DNA from 2 places in the Kitasatospora sp. NPDC091276 genome. Region 1 is predicted to be linked to the other one. Evidence: riboswitches for the same ligand, from Rfam matches in the RefSeq annotation. Region 1 holds a riboswitch; the other holds the start of a gene.
What was found. Region 1 has a riboswitch for guanidine ahead of AB0O19_RS16425 (SMR family transporter). Riboswitches for the same ligand answer to the same signal wherever they lie in the genome.

Region 1 (8,948 bases):
GCGCCTTGGCGATCCGGGAGTCCATGCAGAGCGTGTTGGTGAACGGGCTGCCGGTGGGGTCGGCGACCACCACGATCGGGGCGAGGCCCTGGTGGTCGGCGGCGAAGGCGTCCAGGGTCTCCTGGATGGCCCCGGAGGTGATCCAGTCCACCGGAGCGCCGGGCTGGCCGGGCAGCAGCACCACGACGGGCAGCAGCGGCCGGGGATTGGCCTGGTAGGCGGGCGGCAGGTAGACGTACCCGTCGCGGGCCGTGAAGCCGGACTTGGTGCCGGGGATGGTCACGGTGGAGAGGGTGCCCTTCGCGGGCAGGCCGGGCGGCGCGTGCCAGAGCTCCTCGACGGGCTTGCCGGGCGTGGCGGCGATGGTGCTGGCCACCTTGCCCGTGGTCAGCGCCTGGACCCCGGGCACCAGCATGGCCCGGGCGGTCGGGTACTGGTCGAAGCCCCGGTTGACCTGCGAGGCGGCCATCAGCAGCACCAGGACGGCGGCTCCGGTCGCCAGCAGCCGGCGGCGGACGGCGAGCAGCGGCGCGCGGAAGCAGACCAGGGATATCGCGAACAGCGCGACGGCTATCCAGCGCAGGACGAAGTCCGGTGTGCCCTCCGGGAAGGGGTGCCACCAGCCGTCGACGCCGAGCTTCACCAGGGCGGTGAGCGTTCCGGCCAGCATCAGGGCACCGAAGAGGCGCGGGGCCCGCCAGCGTTCGTGGCGGGAGAACGCGAGCAGGACCAGCGACCCCCAGCCCGCGGCGAGCACGGCGTACGGGATCGGGCCGTGGGTGAGCGGCCAGTCGATCGGGTTCCAGCGGGTGGCGAGGGTCAGCGTGGTCATGCGGCTTTGCCCGGCCGGGTGGTGTCGGCCAGGAAGCCGTAGGCGACGACGTTGCCCTCGTAGCCGTGCTCGGCGCTGTACGCGCCGCCGCAGGTGATGACCCGCAGCTGAGCGTCGGCGGCCTGGCGGTAGACCCGGTCGTCCGGGAAGTCCTTTCGGTCGTGCACTTCGATGGCGTACAGCTGGTAGACGGCGACGGCGCCGTCCGCGCGGGCGATCTCGATCCGGTCTCCGCGCCGGAGCGCCCCCAGGTTGTAGAAGACGGCCGGGCCGGCCTTGTTGTCGACGTGCCCGGCCAGGATGGCGGTGCCGCGCTGCCCGGGGCTGGCCCCGCCGCGGTACCAGCCCGCCAGGTTGCGGTCCGCCTCGGGCGGGGCCTGGAGGTGGCCGTCGGGGTCGAGCCCGAGCGCGGTGACCGGGGCGTCCAGCCGGACGGCCGGGATGCGGATGCGGATGGGGTCGGAGGGGCCCAGCGGCGGGACGACGGAGACCGGGGCGAAGCCGGACAGCGTCTGCGTGCTGCCGGGGGCGGGCGGCAGCGCACCCTGCCCGCCGTCGTGCAGCAGCCAGGCGCCGAGCACCAGCGCGGCACCGGCCGCCAGGGTGCCCGGCCACGGGCTCCTGCTCTGCTGGACGCCCACGGGCGCTCCCCTCTACCGACGGATTCCCGATCCTGGGAGTTTCCTGGGAAACAATTCAATCGGATCGGACCTTAAAGCACGTCCACACGATGGGCGTAATGACACCCCCCGATCGGCAGGGCAACCGCCCGAATCCGTGCACCCCGTGGGCATCCGGTGACGGAACGCGACGGCCGTTCCCCAGGGGAAGGCGCCACCGGAACGCCTCGGTACGAGCTTCGACGGCGCGGGGGGCCTGTCCGGTTGCGTCAATCGGGCGATCGATGACGACCGCCAGTGGCGCCTGGCCGACCGATCGAGCCCAGCTGCCATGCTGACCCGGTCACGGGTTCTATCACCCCACTTGTCCGACCGGATTTCCGCACGCCTGTACGCCTGCCGAACGCCTCATGAACGGAGTGACCATGGCCGCTCTCTCACGCCGCACCCTGCTGGCCGCCGGTGCGGCCTCCGCCGCCACCCTGGCGACCGGCTGCGGAAGCAACAGCGCCGACAAGCCGATGGTCGGTTCAGCCGTTCCCCCCACCGGCGCGGCCGTCGACCAGAGTTCCGACCCCGCCGACGCCACCGAGCAGCAGGCCGTCCTGATCGGCGACGGCTCCACCTCCGACACCGGGGCCCAGCCCCACCAGCCCACCCCCGAGCGGCTCAAGGCCGGCGAACGGCCGCCGCAGTTCGTGGTCTTCTCCTGGGACGGCGCCGGCGAACTCGACAACGGACTGTTCGCCCGCTTCCGCCGGCTGGCGCAGGAGCACAACGCCTCGATGACCTTCTTCCTCAGCGGCCTCTACCTGCTGCCCGAGTCCAAGAAGGACCTCTACCGCCCCCCGCAGCACAAGGTCGGCGCCTCCGAGATCGGCTACCTCACCGACCAGCACATCCACGACACCCTGGAGAACGTGCACGCGGCCTGGCTGGAGGGCCACGAGATCGGCACCCACTTCAACGGCCACTTCTGCGGCGACACCGGCGTCGGCAAGTGGTCCCCGGAGGAGTGGGACAGCGAGATCCAGCAGGCCATGGACTTCGTGACGAACTGGCGCACCAACACCGGCTTCACCGACCTGCCGGCGCTGCCCTTCGACTACCGCAGGGAGCTGATCGGCAGCCGCACCCCCTGCCTGGAGGGCCAGCGCAACCTGCTGCCCACCGCGGTCAAGCGCGGCTGGCGCTACGACAGCAGCGGCAACGGCACCCAGGTGTGGCCGCAGAAGATCCAGGGCGGTGCGCTCTGGGACCTCCCGCTGCAGTCCATCCCCTTCCCCGGGCACACCTTCCAGGTGCTGTCGATGGACTACAACATCATGTACAACCAGTGCGGCCCCAACACCAAGGCCGACCCGGCGCTCTACCCGGGCTTCCAGGCCCAGGCCCGCGACTCCTACCTGCTGGGATTCGACCGCACCTACAACGGCAACCGGGCGCCGTACGTCATCGGCAACCACTTCGAGGAGTGGAACGGCGGCATCTACATGAACGCCGTCGAGGACGTGCTCCGGACGATCGCGGACAAGCCGGAGGTCCGGCTGGTCTCGTTCCGCCAACTGGTGGACTGGCTGGACGCCCAGGACCAGGCGGTGCTGCGCAAGCTCCAGGGCCTCGCCCCGGGCCAGGCGCCGACCGGCGGCTGGGAGGCCTTCCTCGGCACCCCCGGGGCACCGCCGGTGCCCTCCGCCGCCGCTGCCGGCTGACCCTCAGGACCTGGCCCGGACCCGGCCGGCGAGCAGCGCCCCCAGCAGCGCCACGCCGGCCATGGCCAGCAGGATCACCGCGAACGCCCCGGGCGAGCCGGCGGCCCCGGACGAGGCGGTGGCCCCGGCGCCCTCGTGGGCGGCGGCGAGCGAGCCGCCGCCCAGCACCGCGAACATCACCCCCGCCAGGCCCGTCAGCAGGACGTTGCCCAGCGCGTCGCTCATCTGCAGGGCCGCCGAGTTCACCCCGGCGTCCTCCGGCGCGGAGAGCTTCATCATCAGCACGCTGACGCTCGCGACCGTCAGTCCCATCCCGATGCCGCCGACGCCCCAGGCCACCGCCGCCACCCAGGCCGGCACCGCCGGGACCAGCACCAGCGCGGCGCCCGCGATCGCCACCGCGGTCAGCACGAACCCGCCCCGGATCATCGCCTCGCGGTAGCGCTCGGCTCCCGGCCGCCCCTGCAGCCAGGAGCCCAGCGCCCAGGTGAGCCCGCCGCTGGTCAGGGTGAGCCCCGACATCGTCGGCGAGAGGCCGCGCTCGGTGGTCATCATCAGCGGGACGAAGGCCTCGGCCCCGAGGAACGCCCCGGCCGCCAGTCCGCGCAGCAGGATCACCGCCGGCAGCCCCCGCCCGGCCCGCAGGGTCCGCTCGGGCAACAGCCCCAGGACGGCCGGCACCAGCAGCGCCGCCCCGACGACCCCGGGGAGCAGCCCGATCAGGTCGTGCCGCCCGCCCGCGTACTGCAGCAGGCCGGCACCGAGCGCCGCCATCGCGGCCAGCAGGGTGCGCCGGCGGTCGAAGTCCGAGCCCCTGGCCACCGGGTGCTCCCGCTCGGAGCGGGTCAGCGCGGGGCCCATCACGGCCAGCGGCAGCAGGATCAGCACCGGCACGGCCAGGAACACCCAGCGCCAGCCGAGGTGCTGGGTGATCGCGCCGGAGACCAGCGGCCCGATGATCGAGGGCAGCACCCAGGCCGAGGAGAAGGCCGCGAACACCGCCGGCCGCAGCCGCTCCGGGTAGGCCCGGCCGACCACCACGTACAGCGCGACGATCACCAGCCCGCCGCCCAGGCCCTGGATCGCCCGCCCGGCCACGAACACCCACATGCCCGGCGCCGTCCCGGCCACCACCAGGCCCACCCCGAACACCGCGATGCCGGTGAACAGCGGCTGCATCGGCCCGCGCCGGTCGCACCACTGCCCGGAGACGACCAGCGCGAACAGCGTGGTGGTGAAGTAGCCGGAGAAGGCGAAGGCGTACAGCCCGATGCCGTTCAGCTGGCGGGCCGCGGTCGGCATCGCGGTGTTGACGGCGGTCGCCTCGAAGGCGATCACCAGGACCACCGACACGATCCCCAGCGTCAGAGCGCGGTAGCGGCCGCTGAGGACCCCGCCCCCGGGGTCGAGTTCGGAGGGTATCGAGGCGGGGTCGACCGAGGTGGGGGAGGCAGTGGTCATACGTAACATCGTAAGGGCCGTCTGCCTTCATGACCCCTGACCCGAGTCGGTGACCAGCTAGGTCGCTGGGCCTAGGACCGGGGTCGGGGGAAGGGCGGGCGAAGCTCAGGCGGCGGTCAGTGGAGCACCTTCAGGCCGACCACGCCGGAGACGATGAGCAGCAGGCAGCCGATCCGGGCCGCCGTCACCGCGTCCCCCAGGACGGCCATGCCGTAGAGCGCGGTGCCGACCGCACCGATGCCGACCCAGACCGCGTAGCCGGTGCCGATCGGAATGGTGCGCATCGCGTACGCCAGCCCGCCCATGCTCAGCAGCAGGGCCACACCGAAGACGAGGCTGGGGGTGAGCCGGGAAAAGCCCTTGGACGACTCCAGGGCCACCGCCCACACGGTCTCCAGGACACCCGAGATGATCAGAACGAGCCATGCCATGACGGCCTACCTCCGCAGTCCACAGCGGCCGGATTGCCGCTGAACTGCGCCGTCTTGTCGTCACCGGGTACGACGCGCTCGTCCGGGGCGGCCGGGCAACCGACCACCTGGTTCCGACCGTAGCACAAGCCGCCATACAGAATTTACATTCCGCCGTTGACGGCCCCCCGCGCATTCCGCCACTATGAATTCACTGGCCGTGTGCCCGAGTGGCTTAGGGAACCGTCTGCAAAGCGGTGTACACGGGTTCGATTCCCGTCATGGCCTCGCCGGAAATGGAATTGCCGGTCGACATTCCGTCGACCGGCAATTCCTGTTTCCGGTATTTCCGGGACGGTCGGCCGAAGTCGCCGCCCCCGGCCGTCAGACCGCGACCGCGTCCTCCGGCCGGATCGGCAGCCGGCCGACCGGCAGGCCGGTGGCCGCCCGGACGGCGGCGGCCACGGCCGCCGGGGCGACCACCGCGGGGGCGGCGCTGACCGCCTTGGCCCCGAAGGTGGCGACCACGTCCCGCTCCTCCAGCAGGGCGGCGATGCGCACCTGCGGGGTGTCCAGCGCGGTGGGCAGCCGGTAGCCGGTGAGCGAGGGGTTCAGCAGCACGCCGCCCTCGGTGCGCAGGTCCTCCAGCAGCGCCAGGCCGACGCCCTGGGCCACGCCCGCCTCGATCCGGTCCTCGATCTGCCGCGGGTTCAGCGCCCGGCCGACGTCCTGGGCGACCGTCATCTCGACCACCCGGACGGCGCCCAGCTCGATGTCCACGTCCACCACCGCGCGCATCGCGCAGAACGCGATCGACACGAAGGCGTCGCCCTGCCCGGACTCGTCCAGCGGTTCGGTGGGGTGCGGGCGGCACTGGGCCGTCGCCCAGAGCTCCTTGCCCTCCAGCGCCTCGGCGACCGGCATGCCGAGCACCCCGTCGTACGAGGTGATCTTGCCGTCGGCGATCTGCAGCAGTTCCACCGACATCCCGAAGTTGGCGGCGATCGGCTGGAGCAGCTGGTGGCGGACCATCAGCGCGGCGCGCTCGACGGCGCCGCCGGAGACCCAGGTGTGCCGGCCCCGGGCGGAGGGACCGGCGATGGACTGGTCGCTGTCGGCCGGCGCGATGTACACCTCGCTGACGCCCAGCACGGTCTGCACGATCTGCCGGGCCAGCGTGGCGAAGCCCTGTCCGGAGTCGACGGCCGCGCAGATCACCGTGGCGTGGTCGCCGCTGACCCGCACGGTGGCGGTGGAGACCTCGTCCTCGCCCTCGGCGCCGAGCATGTGCACCATGCCGACGGCGTAGCCGATCCCGCGCCGCACCGCCGCCGGGTCGCCGGCCCCACCGGGCCCGCCCGGCAGCAGCCACTCGGCGTCCGGGTCGTCCACCGGCAGGGCCGGCAGCGGCTCGGCCGCGACGGCCTCCAGCAGCGCGCCGACCGGCGCCGGGCAGGTGACGGCCTGTCCGGTGGGCATCGGGTCGCCGGTGGCCATCGCGTTGCGGCGGCGGATCTCCACCGGGTCCACGCCGATCCGGGCGGCCAGCTGGTCCAGCTGCGACTCGTAGGCGAAGCAGGCCTGCAACGCGCCCTCGCCGCGCATCCGCCCGGCCGGCGGGTTGTTGGTGCGCACCGCCCAGGCGTCCACGAAGACGTTCGGGCAGACGTACGGGCCGACCGAGAAGGCGGTGGCGGCGGCCAGCGCCTCGGCGGAGACGTCCGCGTACGCGCCGCCGTCCAGCAGGATCTGCGCCTCGACCTTCACCAGGGTGCCCTCGGCGTCGGCGTGGTGGCGGTAGCGCAGCAGCGCGGGGTGGCGCGAGGGGTGGGTGTGGAAGGACTCCTCGCGGGTGAGGGTCATCTTCACCGGGCGGCCGGTGCGCAGCGCCAGCAGCGCCAGGGTGACCTGGAAGGAGAGGTCCTCGCGGTCGGTGGTGGCCCCGGGCACGCCGGTGACCACCAGCCGGACCCGGTCGGGCTCCAGGCCGAGGCAGGCGGCGGTGCGGTCGCGGTCGCCGTGCGGGTCGGTGGAGGACAGGTGCAGTTCGACGCCGCCGTCCGGGCGCGGCACGGCCAGCCCGGCCTCGGCCCCGAGCGGGGCCGGGTCCTGACGGCCGACCTGGTAGAGGCCCTCGATGATGATCTCGCCGGCCGCGTCCGGGTCCCCGGTGCGCAGCGGCAGGTGGCGGAACAGGTTGCCGTCCGGGTGCAGCGACGGGGCGGTGAAGGCCTGCTCGGGGTCGGTGACGGCCTCCAGCGGCTCGTAGTCGACCGCGATCAGACCGACCGCCAGCCGGGCGGTGTCCGGGTGGTCGGCGGCCACCGCGGCGATCGGCTCGCCGTGGTGGCGCACCACGCCCGCGGCCAGCACCGGCCGGTCGGCGACGATCGGCCCGGCCGGGGCGCCGTCCGGGGTTCCGTCCGGGCCGGGCGGCAGGTCGGCGGCGGTGACCACGGCGTGCACGCCGGGCAGCGCGAGCGCGGCCGCGGTGTCGATGCCCCTGATCCGGGCGTGCGGGTGCGGCGAGCGCAGCACCGCGCCCCAGAGCAGCCCCTCGGCCCACAGGTCGGCCGCGTACGGGTAGATGCCGAGCGCCTTGGGCAGCGCGTCGCTGCGCAGCGGTGAGCTGCCCAGGCCGAACGGCTCCGGTGCGCCGCCCTCGCCGCCGTCCTGCTGGAGTGCTGCGCCGATGTCGGTAGGCGACGTCATGATGCGTGGTCGTCCTCGGGGAGCCGGATGCCGTGGGCGGGGGTGGCGCCGTACGGGACGCCGGCCGGGGCGGTGCCGCCGGCCGGAGCGCCGTGCGGGGGCGTGGCGACGTACGGCGTGCCGTGCGGGGGCGTGCCGTCGAAGGCGGCCCCGGGCAGCGGCGTGCCGTGCGCGGGGGTGGGTTCGTAGACCGGGGCGTCGTACCCGGCGTCGTAGCCGTTCTGCTGCGGGTAGCCGCCGGGCACGTAGGTGCCGTGGGCGGGGGTGCCCTGGTACGGCTGCTCGGGGTAGCCCTGGGGCGGGTAGTACACCTGGTCGTCGGTGGTCTGGGCGGGGATGCCCTGGACCGGCGTCAGGACGGCGGTGTCGTACACGCCGGTGTCGTAGCCGCCCTGGCCGTCGCCGTACGGCTGGTCGGTGCCGGCCGGGGGCTGCTCGGCGGGCGGCTGCGGGACGTGCTCGATCCAGGCGTCGGAGTCGGCGTAGACCGGCGGTTCGGCGGCCGGCTCCGGTCCGGCGGCCGCTTCCCCGGCGGGCTGTTCGGCGGGCTGTCCCGCGACCGGGGCGGCGGCCTGGGCGGCGGCCGGAGAGGCCGCCTCCTCCGTCTCCTCGGCGTCCTCGGCGCGCGCGTCGGCGATGCTCTGGACGGCGGCCAGCACGCCGCGGTAGCCGGTGCAGCGGCAGAGGTTGCCGCAGAGCGCCTGGCGGGCCTCGACCTCGGTCGGGCGGTGGTTGCGCTGGAGCAGGTCGTGCACCGCCATCGCCATGCCGGGGGTGCAGTAGCCGCACTGCACCGCGCCGGACTCGGCCAGCGCCTGCTGGACGTCGCTCGCGCCGCCGGCGGCCGACAGGCCCTCGACGGTGTTGATCTCGCTGTCGGCGGCCAGCGCGGCGGGCACCAGGCAGCCGGCCACCAGCTGGCCGTCCACCTGCACCGAGCAGGCCCCGCACTCGCCCTGCTCGCAGCCGTCCTTGGCACCGGCCAGGCCGAGCCGCTCGCGCAGCACGTAGAGCAGGCTCTCGCCGATCCAGGCGTCGGTGACGGGCCGTTCGAAACCGTTGACCCGCAAGGTGTACGAGGCACACGGGCGCAGCTCGCGGCTGACCTGCGGGGTGAGGCCGAGCGGGTCGGCGTCGAGGGTCTCGATGGGGTCTGTGGTCACTTCAGCGCCCTTCCCAGTGCCCGTCGGGCCAGCACCGA
Region 2 (8,948 bases), on a different contig from region 1:
AAGCTGCGCGGCTTCCGGATCGAACTCGGTGAGATCGAGGCCGTGCTGGCCGCCCACCCGGGCGTCGCCGACGCCGCCGTGGTCGTCCGCGAGGACGCCCCGGGCGACAAGCGACTGGTCGGCTACGCGGTCACCACGGCGAGCCCCGAGGACCCGAGCGCCGTCGCCGCCCCCACCCCCGAGGACCTGCGCGCCCACGCCGCCGCCGAACTGCCCGCCCACATGGTGCCCTCCGCCGTCGTCCTGCTCGACCGGCTGCCGCTCACCGCCAACGGCAAGCTCGACCGCCGCGCCCTGCCCGCCCCCGACGCGCCCGCCACCGGGGCCGGACGCCCGCCGCGCACCCCGCGCGAACAGCAGCTGTGCGAACTCTTCGCCGAGGTGCTGGGCGTCGCGGCGGTCGGCGTCGACGACGACTTCTTCGCCCTCGGCGGCCACTCGCTGCTGGTCGTCCGCCTCGCCGGGCGGATCCGCGAACTGCTCGGCCTGGACGTCGGCATCGGCACCCTGTTCCAGTCGCCCACCGTCGCCGCCCTCGACACGGCCCTGGCGGCCGGCTCGCAGAGCGCCGACGCGCTGGACGTCCTGCTCCCGCTGCGGCCCGCCGCGCCCGGACGCCGTACCCCGCTGTTCGCCGTCCACCCCGCCGGCGGCCTCAGCTGGTGCTACACCGGCCTGATCCGCCACCTGCCCGCCGACCTGCCGATCTACGGCCTCCAGGCCCAGGGCGTCGGCGCGGCCACGGCGGCCCGGCCCCTGCCGCAGACCCTGGACGAGCTGGCCGCGCACTACGTCGACCGGCTGCGCGAGGTCCAGCCCGAGGGCCCGTACCGGCTGCTCGGCTGGTCCACCGGCGGGATCATCGCGCACGCCGTCGCCGTCCGGCTCCAGGACCTCGGCCACGCGGTCGAGTTGCTCGCGATCCTGGACGCCTACCCCGCCGAGGGCTTCCGCGACCTGCCCGTCCCCGACCAGGCCGAGGCGCTGGAGGCGCTGCTCACCATGGGCGGCTACGGCCCCGAGGACCTCGCCGGGCGGCCACTCGAACTCGCCGCCGTCACCGAGCTGCTGCGCCGCGAGGGCAGCCCGCTCGCCGGACTCGACGACGCCACCGTGGCCGCCCTCAACCGGATCTACCTCAACACCAACCACCTCGTCCGCGGCCACGACCACCGCCCCTTCGACGGCGACGTGCTGTTCTTCCGCGCCACCGTCGACACCATCGACGAGACCCTGGTGCCCGAACTCTGGACCCCGTACGTGTCCGGCCGCATCGACAACACCGACGTCGCCTGCTCGCACAAGGACATGACCCTGCCCGCCCCGATCGCGCACATCGCCCGCGTGATCACCGACCACCTGGAGAAGTCCTCCGATGAGTGACGCCCCCGCCAACCCCTTCGACGGCGACGGCGAGTTCCTCGCCCTCGTCAACGACCAGGGCCAGCACTCGCTCTGGCCGGCCTTCGCCGCCGTCCCGGCCGGCTGGAACGTCTCCCACGGCCCGTGCGAGCGCGCCGACGCCGTGCAGTGGATCACCGCCCACTGGACCGACCTGTGACCCCTCCGGCCGTCGAGGCCGCCCCGGCGCGCCCCCTGCTCGCGGGGCGCGCCGCGGTGGTCGTGGTCTACACCGCCGCGATGTGCATGAACGGCCTGGACTCGACCATCGTCAACCCCGCGCTGTTCACCATCGCCGAGGACTTCGGGCGGCCCGTCTCGGCCGCCAACGCCGTCGAGACGGCCTTCCTGGTCGGCCTCGCCGTCGGCCTGCCGGTGGCGGGCTGGCTCGGCGACCGGTTCGGCGTGAAACGGGTCTTCCTCGGCTCCCTGGCCGGGTTCACCCTCGCCTCCGCCCTGTGCGCCGCCGCCCCCGGCCTCGGCTCGCTCGCCGCCGCGCGGGCCGTCCAGGGCGTGGCCGGCGGGCTGCTCACCCCGGTCGGGATGACCCTGCTGTTCCGGGCCTTCGCCCCGCACGAGCGGGCCGGCCTGGGCCGGATCCTGATCGTCCCGACCGCCCTGATGCCCGCCCTCGGCCCGCCGCTCGGCGGCCTCCTGACCGAACACCTCTCCTGGCACTGGCTGTTCCTGGTCAACGTGCCGATCGGGGTCGCGGCCGTCGTGACCGGGCTCATCGGCCTGCGCGCGGCGGACGAGCCCCCGCCCGGGCGCTTCGACACCACCGGCTTCCTGCTCGCCACGCCCGGCCTCGGACTGCTCACCTACGCGCTCGGCTTCGGCCCGGCGCACGGCTGGTCCTCGCCGGGAGTGGCGCTCAGCGGCGTGGCCGGTCTCCTCCTGCTCGGCATCGCCGTGCGCCACCAACTCCGCGCCGCCGAACCGCTGGTGGACCTGCGGCAGCTCGCCGACCGCACCTTCGGCACCGCCACCTGGCTGGCCCTGCTCACCTCGGCCGGCCTGATGGGCGCCCTGTTCGTCCTCCCGCTGCTCTACCAGGCCGCCCTCGGGGCCTCGGCCCTCGACGCCGGGCTGAGCGTCTTCCCCGAGGCGATCGGCCTGATGGCCGCCTCCCAGGTGGTGGACCGCCTGCTGCCCCGGTTCGGCCCCCGCCGCCTCGCGCTGCCCGCGCTGCTGCTCGCCGCACTCGTCCTGGCCGCCCTCGGCTTCGCCGAGAACCCCTGGGCCGTAAGGGCGTTGATGTTCGCGGTCGGGCTCGTCCTGGGCACCGCCGTGCTCACCGTCCAGATCGCCGGCTTCGCCGACGTCCCCGGGCCCGCGATGGGCCGCGCCATGGGCCTGTTCACCATCGTCCGCACCCTCGGCGGCGCCCTCGGCATCGCCGCCACCGCCGCCCTCATCGGTGCCCTGGACACCGGCGGCGGCTCACCCGGCCCCTACCGCTTGGCCCTCCTGCTCACCGCCGCGCTGGTCGCCGCCGGCACCCTCCTCACCACCCGCCTCCCCCGGGAGGCGCCGGGACCACCCCCCGCCGACTGAACAGCCACGCCGCACCCCGCGATCGCGGGGTGCGGCGTCAGTTCGGTGGACGCGGCCTTCCGGGCTCAGGCGCTCGGCCAGAGGATCAGGTCGGGCAGGGCGTGCCGACGCGGCCGGTCGCCGAGGTCGGCGAGTGCGGTGCGGATGGCCCGGAGGTGTCCGACGGTCAGCTGCAGGGGCGGCTCGTCGGGCTGGTGGGTCGTGCGGATGGGGTAGTCGACGCCGGGGGTGCGGGTCATCTCGATGTGGCAGCCGAGCAGGTGCGTCACCGGGCGGCGTTCGGCGAAGTCGATCAGCCGGTCGACGGTGCGGGTGAAGGCCGGCCAGTCGTCGATGTAGAGGCGGCCCGGGTAGACGGTGTCGCCGGTGAGCAGCAGGCCCGTCCACGGGTCGTAGTAGGTGACGGCCGCCGGGTGGTGGCCCGGGGTGGCCAGGCATTCGAGCACCCGGCCGCCGCCCAGGTCCACCCGCGCGACGGCGTCCGGGTCCTGGTCGAAGCCGAAGTACGGCCAGGCCGTGGCCGGGTCGGCGCTGACCAGGGTCGTCGCGGGCCGGTCGGCGAACTGCCCGTCGCCCGCGACGTGGTCGCCGTGCGGGTGGGTGTGCAGGACGAGCAGTCCGTAGCCGTCGCGGGGGTGGTCGGCGAGCCATTGGTCGATGAGGCCGTCGACCACGGTGCGCAGCGGGAAGTACGCGGCGGAGGCGGTGGCCCCGGTGTCGATCAGGACCGCCCGCTCGCCCCCGAACAGCAGGAACAGGAACGGCGCCTCGTAGTCGACCGCCTTGTTCTGCCGCAGGATGACGGTGTGCTCGTCGTACGCGTGGACCTGGATGTCCGGGTCCGTGTTGTGCTTCGCGGACGGGGACCCGTGGATCCACCGCACGTCGAGCGGACGGGCGAGCGGGGCACCGGCGGCCATGACGTCTCCCTCGGTGCGTCGTCTTGGCGGGCCGGGTACGGCGCACATCTCGTCCGGGGCGGTCACCGGCGCGCCGCCACCGGGACGCTAGCACGCCCCCGTCGCGGCGCGCCGGTCCGCCGACCCGGTGGGGACCGTCAGGCACCCCCGAGCAGGTGCGCCAGCCCGTCCGCCAGCCCGCCGCGCCAACAGGCGTAGTCGTGGCCGCCGTTGAACTCGCGGTACGCGAGGTCGTAGCCGCGGGCGGTGAGGACGTCGCGCAGGTGGCGGTTCTGCGGGAGCAGCATCCACTCCTGGAGGCCGACCTCGACGTAGAACCGGGCCTCCCGCCTTTGCTCGCGGGCGAATTGGCGGGTCAGCCACTCACTGCCCTCGTCGAACTCGGTCTCGTCCGGCCACCAGAAGGAACCGGACTGGCAGAGCGCGCCGCCGAAGCGGTCGGGGCGCCGGAACGCGGCGAAGGCGGCGGTGAGGCCGCCCGCGCTCTGGCCGGCGATCACGGTGGCGGCCGGGTCGGTGGTGGTGCCGAACTCCGCCGCCGCCCAGGGGAGGAGGCGGTCGGCGAGGAGGTCGACGAAGGCCGGGTTGCAGCTGAGGTCGTCGGGTCGGCAGGGGCCCATGGTGTGGACGAGCAGGGCGACGGTGGGCGGGATGGCGCCGTCCGCCGCCAGGTTGTCGAGGGTGTCGCCGACCGACAGCACCTCGCCCCACATCTCGCCGTCCAGCAGCACGGCCACCGCGAACGGCCCGCCACCGGCGGAAGGCCCGCCCCCGGCGGGGAGGTGGACGTCCACCCGCCGCCCGGCCACCTCGTGGGCCACCGTCCGCCCGCGCGGCACGCCGTCGCGCCGCCGGACGTACGGCTGGGCGGGGGCGTCGGGCAGGCTGAGCACGGACGACGGGTGGCGCCCGTCGCGGGCGGGCAGCCGGGGGGCTGCGTCGTGCGGGTCGGGGCGGGCGTGGTCGAGGACGCGCAGCCAGTCCGCCCGGGCGGTGCCGGGGGCGTCCCCCCGGAACGGGTACAGCTGGTAGGACGCCCGGTGGTCGGCGCGCAGCCGGTAGGTGATCGACCAGCGGCCGTCGTCGCGGCGGGTCATCAGGTGCGGGGAGAGGTCGCCGTCGTGCCGGTCCTTGTCGGTGACGGTGTGCAGGAGAGCGAGCACGCCGTCGCACGACGCGTCCTCGTGCACGAAGGTGACCAGGCGGTAGGCGGGGTCGGCCGGATCGGGCTCGACGAGGGGAAGGGTTTCCATCTGCGGTACTCCTCGGGGAGGTTAAGCGGGGGTGCCCTTGCGGCCGAGCAGCACCCAGAGCAGGAAGGGGCCGCCGAGGACGGTGGTGACGATGCCGACCGGGATCTCCACCCCGCCGATCAGCACCCGCCCCACGGTGTCGGCGAGCACGACGAGGACGGCGCCGGTCAGTGCCGAGCCGAGGACCGGCACGCGCGCCGGCCCGGCCAGCCGTCCGGCGATCACGGGCGCGGCCAGCGCGACGAAGCCGACCGGCCCGCACACGCCGACGGCCAGCCCGGCCAGCGCGACGGCCAGCAGCAGGCAGCCGAGCCGGACCCGGCCCGGGTCGACGCCCAGCGAGGCGGCCACGCTGTCGTCGAAGCGCAGCACCGCCAGCCGCCGGGCCACCGCCAGCGCGAGCGGTACGAGCACGGCCAGCCCGATCAGGACCGGGGTGGCGACGGCGTAGTCCCGCCCGTTGAGACTTCCGGAGGTCCAGACGTACAGCGAACCGGCCGAGTTGAGCGAGCGGCGGGCGAGCGCGACCTGGATGACGGCCGAGGCGAGCGCGGACATCGCGAGGCCGACGACCAGCACCCGGTAGCCCTGCGCGCCGAGCCCGCCGGAGACCAGGGTGACGACCAGGACGGCGGCCAGCGCGCCGAGCGGGCCGGCCCACCAGGCGCCGAAGGTGCCGGAGACGGTGGCGGAGATCAGGACGGCGGCGGTGGCACCGTCGTTGACGCCGAGCAGTTCGGGGGTGGCGAGGCGGTTGCGGGCGAGGGTCTGGGTGAGGCAGCCGGCCAGGCCGAGGGCGGCGCCGGCGGCGAGCCCGGCGACGATCCGGCCGAGCCGGAACTTCTGCACCAGCAGCACGTCCAGCCGGTCGCCGTAGCCGAACACGGCCTGGAGCGTGCGGCCGAGGCCGAGTTCGCTCTGCCCGGCGTGGGCGGACACGACGACGACGGCGAGCAGCGCCGCGGCCAGGGCGAGCGAGGCGAGCAGCGCCCGGCGGGGGAGCAGCAGCGACCAGGCGCCGCGCCGCAGCACCAGGTCGGGTTTCGGCGCGGGCGGCTCGGACCGCCGGACGGGGGCGGGCTCGGCCGGGTCGGCCATGCCGAGCGCGGCGGTCCGGCGGGAGCGGACGATCGCGATCAGCGCGGGGGCGCCGACCAGGGAGACGATCACCGACACCGGCGCCTCGAACGGGCGGGCCACCACCCGGGCCAGCACATCGGCCCCGGTGAGCACGGCGGCACCGAACAGACCTGCGAGCACGGTGAGTTGCCCGACCCTGGGGCCGGCGACGGCCCGCGCCAGGAACCCGGCGAGCAGGCCGAGGAAGGAGATCGGGCCGGCCAGCGCGACGGCTGAGGCGGTCAGCAGGGTGACGGCGAAGGCGACCGCGGCCCGGGTGGCGCCGGGCCGGTGGCCGAGACCGCGGGCGAGGTCGTCGCCGAGCGCGAGCGCGGTGAGCGGCCGGGTGGCGAGCAGGGCGAGCAGGAAGCCCACGCCGAGCACCGGGGCGAGCTGGCGCAGCGTCGTCCAGCCCTCCACCCCGGCCAGCGAGCCGAGTACCCACACCCGGTACCGGTCGTACGCCTCGGGAGAGTTGACGATCAGCACGCCGGTGAGCCCGCCGAAGGTGGCGCCGACCGCCGAGCCGCCGAGCACCAGCCGCATCGGAGACCCGCCCCGGGCACCCGCGATGAGCAGCACCAGCGTGCTGGCGAGCACGGCGCCGCCGAAGGCGAAGGCCAGGTACCCGTACGAGGTCTGGATGCCGAGCACGGCGATGCCGAGCACGACCCCCAACGAGGCGCCGGCGTTGACGCCGAGCAGTCCGGTCTCGGCGAGCGGGTTGCGGGTGACGGACTGCAACTGCGCCCCGGCGACCCCGAGCGCGGCGCCGACCAGCAGGGCGGTGGCCGTGCGGGGCAGGCGCAGGTCGCCGACGACGAGGGCGAGCCGGCCGTCCGCGCGGGCGCCGTGGCGGTCCAGCAGGTAGTCCAGCACCCGCCCGGGGCCGACCTCCCCGGCGCCGACGGACAGCGAGAGCGCGGCGAGGGCGAGCAGGACCGCGACCGCGCCGAGGGCGATCGGCCAGGCGGCCCGGCGGCCGTCCCCGCGCGGTGGCGTCGGCGGCGGCGGGGCGTCCGGCTCGGTGCGGGACTCCCCGGGGGCGCCCACTTGCGACAATGTCATAAGGTAAGGCTAACCTAATGAGCGCATCGTCCTGTGGGCACCGTCACCGTGCCGGGTCGCCCGGACGCCGCCCAACCCCCGTACCACCGCTGCCCGGAGGCACCCATGCCGTTCGCCCAGAGCCCGCTCCACCCCGTCCGCCGCCGCGCGGCCCGGGCGCTGGCCGTCACCGGGGCGGCCGCCCTCCTGCTCGCCGGGTGCGGCTCCTCCGGGTCCTCCTCCGGATCCTCGGGCTCCGCGGGCGGCTCCTCCGCCGCCGCCGGCAGCCCGGCGGCGGACGCGGCCGGCGGCAAGCGCACCGTCAAGGACGCGACCGGCAAGGCCGTCGAGATCCCCGCCGCGCCCCAGCGGATCGTCACCCTCACCCAGGAGGACCTCGACGCGGTGCTCGCCCTCGGCGTCAAGCCCGTCGGCATCACCAACGGCCAGGGGCTCAACGAGCCGCCCGCCTACCTCAAGGACAAGGTCCAGGGCGTCCCGGTGGTCGGCAACCTGCTGCAGCCCGTGATGGACAAGGTCATCGCCGCCAAGCCCGACCTCATCCTGGCCGGCGACATGCAGGACGAGCAGATGCTCAAGCAGCTGCGCGAGATCACCCCCGCCACCCTCGTCACCATGGCGCCCACCGACGACTGGAAGCTCGCCTTCCGCGGCATCGGAAACGCCGTCAACAAGCTCGACCAGACCAACAAGGTGATCGCCGACTACGAGGCCAAGGCGGCCAAGGCCGGTGGCGACCTCGGCAAGAACAAGGGCGCGGCCGTCTCCATCGTCCGCTGGAACCCGACCGGGCCGAGCTGGATGGAGAAGAAGCAGTTCGCCAGCGGCGTCGCCCTCGACATGGGCCTCACCCGCCCGGCCGCGCAGGACAAGGACGGCAACGCGCACAGCCCGGCGCTCAGCCTGGAGAAGCTCGCCGAGATCGACGGCGACTGGCTGTTCCTGTCCACCCTCACCGACGACGGCAAGACCGCGCTCAAGGACGTCCAGTCCAAGCCCGCCTACCAGGAGCTGGGCGCGGTGAAGAACAAGCACGCCGTCACCGTGGACGGTTCGGTCTGGTCCACCCGCGGCGGGCCGCTCGCGGCCGACGTGGTCATCGGCGACATCGGCAAGGCGCTCGCCGCCTCCTGACCGGTCCGCGTTCGGGCCCTGTCCGGGGCCGTTTCCGCGTTCGGGCCCTGTCCGGGATCGCGCCCGCGCTCGGGCTCGTACCCGGTCGGCCGGCACCTTGCCCGGCCGGCCCGCAGCCCCCTCCAACCGAAGGAACCCCCGATGGAGTTGACGATCCAGGGCCTCACCGCCGGCTACGGCCCCGGCCGCCCGGTGCTCGCCGGCGTCGACCTCACCGTCCCGGCCGGCCGGGTGGTGGCCGTCGTCGGCCCGAACGGCTGCGGCAAGTCCACCCTGCTGCGGGCCGTCGCCCGGCTGCACCGGCCGGACGGCGGGCGGGTGCTGGTCGGCGGCGAGGACGTCTGGCGGCTGCGGCCGCGCCAGGCCGCGCACCGGGTCGCGCTGCTCCCGCAGAGCCCGCAGGCCCCCGAGGCGGTCACCGTCGCCGGACTCGTCCGCTACGGCCGCCACCCGCACCAGGGGCTCTTCCGCCAGTGGTCGGCCGACGACGAGCGGC

Region 2: it holds a riboswitch for guanidine, as region 1 does, so the genes downstream of both, AB0O19_RS00190 (MBL fold metallo-hydrolase) here and AB0O19_RS16425 (SMR family transporter) in region 1, are expected to answer to the same signal.

The regions. Positions count from the first base shown of each region.
Region 1 covers NZ_JBFBFU010000011.1:190,960-199,907, forward strand. Annotated here, with positions in the region: gene AB0O19_RS16405 (alpha/beta hydrolase-fold protein) at 1-832, opposite strand, end outside; gene AB0O19_RS16410 (class F sortase) at 829-1,473, opposite strand; gene AB0O19_RS16415 (hypothetical protein) at 1,878-3,164, shown strand; gene AB0O19_RS16420 (MFS transporter) at 3,168-4,625, opposite strand; gene AB0O19_RS16425 (SMR family transporter) at 4,742-5,056, opposite strand; guanidine-III (ykkC-III) riboswitch at 5,100-5,166, opposite strand; tRNA gene AB0O19_RS16430 (tRNA-Cys) at 5,252-5,323, shown strand; gene AB0O19_RS16435 (xanthine dehydrogenase family protein molybdopterin-binding subunit) at 5,420-7,747, opposite strand; partial or broken gene AB0O19_RS16440 ((2Fe-2S)-binding protein) at 8,383-8,829, opposite strand; gene AB0O19_RS16445 (FAD binding domain-containing protein) at 8,907-8,948, opposite strand, start outside.
Region 2 covers NZ_JBFBFU010000001.1:41,173-50,120, forward strand. Annotated here, with positions in the region: gene AB0O19_RS00175 (amino acid adenylation domain-containing protein) at 1-1,383, shown strand, start outside; gene AB0O19_RS00180 (MbtH family protein) at 1,376-1,561, shown strand; gene AB0O19_RS00185 (DHA2 family efflux MFS transporter permease subunit) at 1,558-2,958, shown strand; gene AB0O19_RS00190 (MBL fold metallo-hydrolase) at 3,024-3,878, opposite strand; guanidine-III (ykkC-III) riboswitch at 3,891-3,951, opposite strand; gene fes (enterochelin esterase) at 4,016-5,131, opposite strand; gene fhuB (Fe(3+)-hydroxamate ABC transporter permease FhuB) at 5,153-7,318, opposite strand; gene AB0O19_RS00205 (iron-siderophore ABC transporter substrate-binding protein) at 7,424-8,452, shown strand; gene AB0O19_RS00210 (ABC transporter ATP-binding protein) at 8,594-8,948, shown strand, end outside.